4 regions of the Halopseudomonas sabulinigri genome follow, and region 3 is predicted to be linked to each of the others. Evidence: predicted binding sites of a transcription regulator. Region 3 holds the regulator's gene; each other region holds the start of a gene.
The links. The regulator FliA, encoded in region 3, starts transcription of late flagellar genes. The targets are predictions, from matches to a motif close to CTAAAGTTTNNNNNNNNNNNGCCGNTAA.
Positions count from the first base shown of each region.

Region 1: the regulator FliA is predicted to act here: its motif matches at 1,270-1,297, upstream of BLU26_RS04285 (methyl-accepting chemotaxis protein).
Region 2: the regulator FliA is predicted to act here: its motif matches at 794-821, upstream of BLU26_RS00765 (methyl-accepting chemotaxis protein).
Region 4: the regulator FliA is predicted to act here: its motif matches at 812-839, upstream of BLU26_RS03505 (methyl-accepting chemotaxis protein).

Region 1 is NZ_LT629763.1:973,340-975,546, reverse strand. It holds gene BLU26_RS04285 (methyl-accepting chemotaxis protein) at 1-1,175, opposite strand, end outside; gene rloA3 (retropepsin-like aspartic peptidase RloA3) at 1,514-2,179, shown strand.
Region 2 is NZ_LT629763.1:173,459-175,665, reverse strand. It holds gene BLU26_RS00770 (TRAP transporter large permease) at 1-713, shown strand, start outside; gene BLU26_RS00765 (methyl-accepting chemotaxis protein) at 911-2,207, shown strand, end outside.
Region 3 is NZ_LT629763.1:1,359,621-1,361,827, forward strand. It holds gene BLU26_RS06045 (protein phosphatase CheZ) at 1-68, opposite strand, end outside; gene BLU26_RS06050 (chemotaxis response regulator CheY) at 90-467, opposite strand; gene BLU26_RS06055 (RNA polymerase sigma factor FliA) at 688-1,422, opposite strand; gene fleN (flagellar synthesis regulator FleN) at 1,422-2,207, opposite strand, start outside.
Region 4 is NZ_LT629763.1:797,817-800,023, forward strand. It holds gene rnd (ribonuclease D) at 1-729, opposite strand, end outside; gene BLU26_RS03505 (methyl-accepting chemotaxis protein) at 917-2,207, shown strand, end outside.

The sequences.
Region 1 (2,207 bases), 390 kb from region 3:
GCCAACAGGTTGGTCTGCTCTGCGATGTTGCGGATCACGTCCAGTACGGAAGTGATTTCCTGCGCATCGCTGGACAGGGTTTCCATGTGCTCGACGGCGGTCTGCACGCTGCCGGACAGCAGCTTGATCTCCTGAATGGTCTTGTCGACCTGATAGCGACCGTTGTTGGCGCCTTCATTGGCGTTCTCTACCTCCTGCGCGGCGGCGTTGGCGTTCTGCGCTACATCCTGTACGCCATAGGTGATCTCGTTGATCGCCGTGGCCATCAACTCCATGCGCTCTGACTGGGTGTTCATATCGCGCAGGCTGTTGCCGCTGATCTGATCCAGCTGATGGCTCGAGCTGATCAACTGACGAGCGCTGTCGCCGAGTTGCTGGATGATGTCGGCCAGGTTGCGGTTGAACTGATTGAAGTAGTGGGCGATCTGCGAGACCTCATCGCGGGCACCGTCGTCCAGCCGGCGGCTCAGATCGGCTTCGCCGCTTGCTACGCCACGCATGGCATCGACGACGCTATTGAGCGGCTGGGTAATGCTACGGCCGATCACGTAGAGGAGGGCAACCATGGCGAGGGTAACCAGGGTCATGATGATGACGGAGCTGGTGATGGCGCTGCGGAACTTGGCCTGCATGTCATCTATGTAGATACCGGTGCCAACCATGTAATCCCATGGTGCAAAGTGCTTGAAGGCGGCAATCTTGGGGGTGCCTTCCTCTTCGCCCGGCTTGGGCCAGTTGTACTCGAAGCTGGCGGTGCCCTTGGAGCGGGCGAGCGCGACCATCTCGCTGATGACATTGACGCCTTCGGTGTTCTGCATCGTGGTCAGGTCGACCCCGACGGTTTGCGGCGCCAGCGGGTGCATGACCATGATGTTGTTCATGTCATTGACCCAGTAGTACTCATTACCGTCATAACGCAGGCTGCCCAGCGCTGCCATTGCCTCCTGCCGCGCCTGCTCACCGGTGAGCTCGCCACTGAGTTCCTTCTGGTGGTAGAAGTTCATCAGGTCGTGCGCTACCTCCACCAGGTGGGTTGCCTTGGTGATCTCGGCGTCGCGGATTTCCTTGTGCAGATGGGAGAGGGATACACCCTCCATGATCAGGGTACTGGCCAGTGCAATAATCAGGATCAGCCAGATCCGTTGACTGATTCGAATGCTGCGCAACAGCTTCATCTACAACCTCCACGCACTGAATGGCATACGGCATTTTGTTTTAATTGTTCTGCATTGGTAGCGGAAGCTGACTAGTCAGATCCCGGTACCGAGCATATCGGCAGTGAGCTGCATAACCTGAGTGATATTTTATTGGCATGCATGATGTCAATTTGACGTCATGTGGCGCCGGCTTTCAAGTGCTAATCGGTTTCTGTGATTGGTCGATATAAGATAGACAGGTGTTCTTATCGTCTTAACTGGTATATAAAGCGCCGAAACCGGTGTTCTGCCGCAGGGCGGAGGGCACTTTCCGGGCGTGGTCCAGTCTATTCTGATGTTTGCAATAAGGATTTCTCATGCAGTCAGTTTTCAAGGTGATGTCGTTATCAGCGTGTGTACTGCTGGCGTCCGTCGCGGGCATGGCTCAGGCCGGTAGCGATGATCGCGTGGACGAGGCGGGCGAGCGCCACGAGAAGCAGGTAGTGGGCTGGATCGAGAAGGGTCTGATCATGCCTGAGCATACGGCCGTGAAGATCAAGGTCGATTCGGGGGCACTGACCTCGTCGATGCATGCGGTCAATCTGGAGACCTTCGAGCACAAGGGCAAGCCCTGGGTCCGCTACGACGTTCCGGTGAAGGATGCCGACTCCGGCGAGCTGGTCACCATGAAATTCGAGCGTCCGGTGTTTCGCCGCATTCTGGTGCGCGGCGCGGGTGGCTCCGATCGTCGTCCGGTAGTGAAAATGTCGATCTGCATGGGTGACCAGGTTTACGAGGAGCAGTTTTCCCTGCGTGACCGCGGCGACATGACTTACCCGGTGCTGATCGGCCGTCGGACCATCGAGCACATCGGCCTGATCGATGTGTCTGACACCTTCCTGCTCAAGCCCAGTTGTTCAGAGCAGGAGCACGAGGATGAGCGCGACAAGCAGGAGCGCATGAAGGATGACGAAAATCTGGTAGACGACAGCGAGATTGATCAGCCAGAGCAGACTGAAGAAGAGCTGGAAGCCGAAGAATAGCGTCGGCCAAGTAGCCCGGCGCGCAAGG
Region 2 (2,207 bases), 1.2 Mb from region 3:
GGATTGGCTCCATCCGTATGGGTATCGAACCCGAAGAGCGCGTCGGCTGGGCGGTGCGCTGGCAGGCAATGAAGAAGGCGTTACTGCCACTGGGCTTCCCGCTGGTGGTGGTGGGCGGCATCTATGGCGGAATTTTCAGCCCCACCGAAGCCGCTGCCATCGCCGTACTCTACGCACTGATTCTTGAGGTCATCATCCTGCGCGCGGTAAAACTGAAAGAGATCTGGGACGTGGCCCTGTCCACCGGTCTGATCACCGCCGTGGTGTTCATTCTGGTGGCTGCCGGCAATGCTTTTACCTACACCATCTCTTTTGCCGGCATTCCACAAGCCATACTGGAGCCGGTTATTGCCAGCATTGGCGATAGCCCAACGCTGGTTCTTGGCCTGATTGCTGTCTCATTTTTCATCGGCTGCATGTTTGTCGACCCTATTGTGGTCATCCTGATTCTGACACCGCTGTTCAAGCCCGCGGTTGAAGCTGCCGGTCTGGATCCGATTCATGTCGGCGTGATCGTCACCCTGCAGGCCGCCATAGGTTCGGCCACACCGCCCTTTGGCTGCGATATCTTCACTGCGATGGCGATTTTCCGGCGGCCGTATTTCGATGTAATAAAAGGCACACCGCCCTTCATTATCATCCTGCTGTTTGCCACCTTGCTGCTGGTACTCTTCCCCAGCCTGTCTCTCTGGCTGCCGTCGCTGGCTCATTGAACCAGCGCTCGGCAGGGCCAGCCCGACTACAGTCGCTTACATTAAACTGCAAATCAGCCGGGCAAATGGCAGAAATGACCTATAGATTTGCTGAGCAGCTGCCGATACTGTGTCTAGAACGAGACGAGAGTCTCATTTTGTGACAGTGTGTTATTACAAGCACTGCCCAATAAAAATAACGATGCAGCGAGTCAACCATGCCAAACCAGTACCCAGCCGCTCCCCTGTCTGCGGACCGACACAACAAGCCCTCCTCCGCACCGGCGTTGTCACCGCTGGTTCGCTGTTTGGGGTTAATGGCCTGCGAGCTGTTTTTCTTTGTTGCTTTGATATCGATCGCCGAGGGCACGCTGTTCTGGGTGGCTATCGCTATGGTCGCGCCCACCTTGCTGCTGACCTGGTGGAGTGTACCGGGCACTGCCGGTACCGGGACCTCACTGAGCAACCAACTGAGCAAAACCAATAGCCAGCAGATTGACTTGCGCGCGCTGGATCAGACCACCAGCGAAGAAGCCAGCCGCCAGTTCGCCGAACTGAACAACCGCCTGCGCAGCATCATGCTCGAGCTGCAACAAAACAGCTTGGGTACCGCCCTGGCATCCGCCAACAGCCGACTACTGTCCGAGCAAGCCGCGCGCGATGCCGGCAAACAGCAGCAGCTGTCCGAACTCATCTTCCACGCCAGCGAGCAGACCACCCAGGCGCTGCAGGATATCTCCTCACGCGCCACCGGGGTGACCGAGGTCAATACCCGCAATCTGGACATGGCCCGCGAGTCCAAGGTGCAGCTCGGCAATGCCCGCGACAAGATGAAGTTGATCAACGCTGCCATGGATGGATTTAAGAACAATATCAATGCCTTGGACGCCACATCGGGCAAAGTGCGTGAGATTCTCAAAACGGTCCAGGATTTCTCCGCACAGACCAACATGCTGGCCCTGAACGCAGCCATTGAAGCGGCCCGCGCCGGCGAGCAGGGGCGCGGCTTTGCCGTGGTGGCCGATGAGGTGCGTAACCTGTCATTCAAGGTAGGCAACGCTGCCGAGCAGATCAGTCAACTGATGGAACAGATGACCGAGGCCATGGCCGGTGCCGAGCAACAGACGCACGGCATGCTGGAGCAAACCGAATCCACCGGCTCCGCTGTCAGCAGCGCTGCTGATCAGTTCGATACGCTGGTAGAGGATTTCCAGCGTACCAACGACGACCTGTTGATGGTCAGCAGCGCCCTGGAAGAGTTGACGGCCACCAACGCCGAGACCCTGCAGCATGGCGGCGAAATACGCGATCTCAGCATGACTATCAGCAAGCGCATGGAAGATACCTTTACCCAGGCCGACTCCCTGCGCGACAACACCAACCTGGCCCTGCGCGCGCTCGCCGGTTTCCGGCTGGGTGAAGGTCACCTGGAAGCGGTGACTGAGTTGTTGATGGGGCGGCGCCGCGAGATGGAAAGCCGCCTTGAGCAACTGGCAGACAGCGGCGTGGATCTGT
Region 3 (2,207 bases):
GCATTGTCCTTGAGGGAATGTTCAAATTCCTGAGCAGTCGCCTGGCCGGGATCCTTACTTAACGCCATAACCTGTACCCCGGTTGGTTGTTATTTTGCTTGTACTCGCTCAAAAATCTTTTCGATTTTCTCTTTCAAGGCTTGAGCGGTAAATGGCTTGACGACGTAGCCGTTGACGCCTGCCTGCGCGGCTTCAATGATCTGGTCGCGTTTGGCCTCAGCGGTGACCATGAGTACCGGCAGGTGCTTGAGGCGGTCATCGGCACGCACCGCACGCAGCAAATCGATGCCGCTCATGCCCGGCATGTTCCAGTCGGTCACCAGAAAGTCGAAATTACCGCTTTGCAGCATCGGCAACGCGGTATTGCCATCATCGGCTTCAGCCGTGTTGGTAAAACCCAGGTCGCGCAACAGGTTCTTGATAATGCGCCTCATCGTCGAAAAATCATCAACGATGAGAATTTTCATATTCTTGTCCAAGTCGACCTCCGTACAAACCAGGGAAAGTGCAGGCCTGCACCCCGAAAACCCATTGCAATGGCCAAACTAGCCGTATAAAGACGTTCTGAACAACCCTCTGCCGTGCAAACTGCTGTTCACAACACCCTCGCTACCACCATCAAAACAGGATCGGGCACAGTGCTACCATCAGCGCGATCCGAGCATTGTCCGGATGTTGGCGACAAAATCAATCATTTCGCCAACTCGACAAGCGTGCGCGCAGACGTGCGGCACATTGACTGTGCAATTGACTGACCCGTGACTCACTGACGCCCAGCACAGCGCCAATCTCCTTGAGATTCAGTTCTTCATCGTAATACAGCGACAACAGCAGCTTTTCACGCTCGGGCAAGCCGTTGATCGCCTCGGCCAGCGCCGCCCTGAAGCGCTCATCTTCCAGCCCGGCGAAGGGCTCAAAATCGCCCTGTACATCGGCCGGCGCGCCACTCTCCAGCAAATCATCAAAACTGAACAGCTTGCTGCCGGCGGTATCATTGAGGATCGCGTAATATTCCTCAAGGCTCATATCCAATTCGGCCGCAACTTCGTGATCTTTAGCGTCGCGCCCCAAACGGGACTCTACCGAGCGCATTGCGTCACTGACCATACGGGTGTTGCGATGCACCGATCGCGGCGCCCAGTCACCCTTGCGCACTTCATCCAGCATGGCGCCACGAATACGAATCCCGGCATAGGTTTCGAAGCTGGCGCCCTTGCCAAAATCAAATTTACGCGAGGCTTCGAGCAACCCGATCATGCCGGCCTGCATCAGATCTTCCACCTGTACGCTAGCCGGCAGGCGACCCAACAGGTGGTAGGCAATACGTTTTACCAGCGGAGCATATTGCTCAACGAGTCGATCCTGATTGTCTGCAGAAACTTGTGCTCGTGTATACATGCTCAATCCGCCAGCCGATGCAATCATAGGCCTGACCCGGTGGGCCGTACCAGACGTTCGACGAAGAACTCGAGATGTCCGCGTGGATTGGCCGGTAAAGGCCAGGCATCCACCTTCTGTGCAATCGCCCGAATGGCCATAGCCGCCTTGCTGCGCGGAAAGGCTTCGTAGACTGCACGTTGCTTCTGTACGGACTTGCGCACCGCTTCGTCAAAGGGTACGGCCCCGACGTATTGCAGCGCTACGTCGAGAAACCGGTCAGTTACTTTGGAGAGTTTAGCAAAGACCAGCCGACCTTCCTGCGGTGTGCCGACCATATTGGCCAACACGCGGAATCGGGTCATGCCGTGATCACGGTTGAGCAGCTTGATCAGTGCGTAGGCATCGGTAATCGAGGTTGGCTCGTCGCAGACGACAATCAGTGCCTCCTGTGCAGCACGCACGAAGCTGACCACCGAGTCGCCAATACCCGCCGCGGTGTCGACAATCAGCACGTCGATGTTATCGCCGACCTCGCTGAAGGCCTGGATCAAACCGGCATGTTGCTGATGATTCAGGCTGACCATGCTGGCGGCGCCGGACGCGGCGGGCACCACGCGTACACCACCCGGGCCATTGAGCATCACATCGCGCAGGTCACATTTGCCTTCCAGCACATCCGCCAACGTTGCCTTGGGTTTGAGACCCAGCAACACATCGACGTTGGCCAGCCCCAAGTCGGCATCGAGCAGCACGACGCGACGGCCCATGTCTGCCAGCGCCAGACTGAGGTTGACCGACACGTTGGTTTTGCCGATACCACCCTTGCC
Region 4 (2,207 bases), 560 kb from region 3:
CAGGCGATTACGTGCCTGGTCGCGCTGGCGTGATTCGGTTTCTCGCCAATAAGCCAGCCGCTGCAAGATCGCCAGCTGCGCGGGGTTCAGCCGCCAGGCCTGCTTGACTTGCTGATAAGCCTGCTCCGGGTCGGTAACCTGGCCACTTGCCCTCACCTGCTCCGCGGTATCGGCAAACAGCCACGGTTCTACGCCAGCAGCGGCGATGCGCGGTGCCAGCAGCTGATATAGCTCGGCCAGGTGCTGGGCATCACGGGCAGCGTATTCAATCTGGCCGGGGCTCAGTGGCCGCTGCAGCCAATCGGAGCGCGTCTCTTCCTTGGGTAGATCGATGTTCAGCAGCTCGCTGACCAAACGCGAATACCCCATGGAAAAGTCCATACCGAGAAAGGCGGCGGCCAGCTGGGTATCAAACAATGGCAACGGCACGGCATTACAGAGCCGGGTAAAGACTTCAAGGTCTTCACTGCAGGCGTGCAGCACCTTGACCACATCAGGCGCCTGTAGCAGCGTCACTAACGGCGACCAGTCGGTAATCGCCAAGGGATCAATAAGATACGCACGTTGCCCGTCGCCTACCTGAATAAGGCCGGCAATCGGATAGAAGGTTTCAGTGCGAACAAACTCGGTATCCACAGCGACATAGGGCAGGGTCAGCCAACGGCTGCACCAGGAGGCCAATTCGGCGTTAGTGTCGATCATCAACGGGGGAGCCAGCGGGCTTGTCATGGGAAACCTTTTCAATAAATTGCCGTGAGTATAACTGATCTGCAACCGCCCTGCCCCGGCGGCATTCACACCCTGTTTCACCATCAAGTTTGATCAGAATCAACCGATAAAGTGGGTAGGTTTGGCATAATGCCGTCTTCAGGCTGGCCGTCAGTACTCCCGAGTTCACTGCACTATTGGAGCATGCATGCAATTTCTTCAGCACCTGCCATTGAAATACAAATTCTGGGCCGTCAACAGCGTTGCGTTCATCGCCACCTTGCTGTTGGTGCTGGTAGCCGTGTGGATCGAGCAGGACAGCATTCAGGACAACCGCAAAGCACTGGGCAAGGCATTAATCAGTAATCAGGCCGAGCTGCAGCCTGATCTCCCCGGCCTGCGCTGGTTAGGGACTGATAACCTCAATACTTCCGGCACGACGCCGGTGTGGCGCGACGCCAACGCGTTGCCGGCCGGCACGGGCGGCGACCTGCAAGGCGTCTGGAGTACTCCGACCCGCGCACTGGGTGTGGAGCATCAGGGCTACGTGAGCTTGCTGTTCACGCGTGCACCGCTATATGCCGTGGTGGTGTTCGCATTGATGCTGCTCGTGCTCGCCGTGTCTCAGCTACTGATCCTGTTTATCACTCGCCATATTCTCAGCCTTCGCGACACCATGACCAAGGTGCAGCAAACCGGCGATCTGACGCTGCGCGCGCGCGCTACCAGCCGCGATGAAGTCGGCTCAATGGCCGCTGCGTTCAACGCCATGCAACAGGCCCAGCAACAGGTGGTCGCTGCCGTGCGCCAGGCTTCGCTCGAACTCGATCAGGGCGCGAGTAATCTGGCCGGGCTGATGGGCCAGGTGCGTGACGGCATGGTGCAACAACAGGGCGAAACTGACCAAGTGGCGGCCGCGGTCAATGAAATGAGCGCGACGGTACAGGACATTGCCGGCAATACTTCGACCACCCGCGATCAATCCAGCCAGGCGGACACGCTAGCGAGCGACGGCCGCGATCAGGTGGAGCAAGTACGCAAGACCATCACCGGCTTGGCAACCAGCATTGAACGCTGTACTCAGCATATGCAGACACTGGCATCCAACAGTGAGGACATCAGCGGTGTAGTTCAGGTGATCCGCAGCATCGCCGAGCAGACCAACCTGTTGGCTCTCAACGCGGCAATCGAGGCAGCACGCGCAGGCGAATCGGGTCGCGGCTTTGCTGTAGTGGCAGATGAGGTGCGCGCCCTGGCGCAACGCGTGCAAAGCTCGACCGACGACATCCAGCGCATGATCGAAACGCTGCAATCAGGTACCCAGGTGGCGGTGCAGGACATGCAGGCCAGCGCCGGACTGACCCATGATTCGGTAGAACAGGTTGCCCAGGCTGGCGACTCTCTGCATGAAATTGCCAGCGCTGTCAGCCGGATCAGTCGCGGCAACAGCGAGATCGCCTCGGCGGTTGATCAGCAAAGCCAGGTGGCCGAAGCCATTA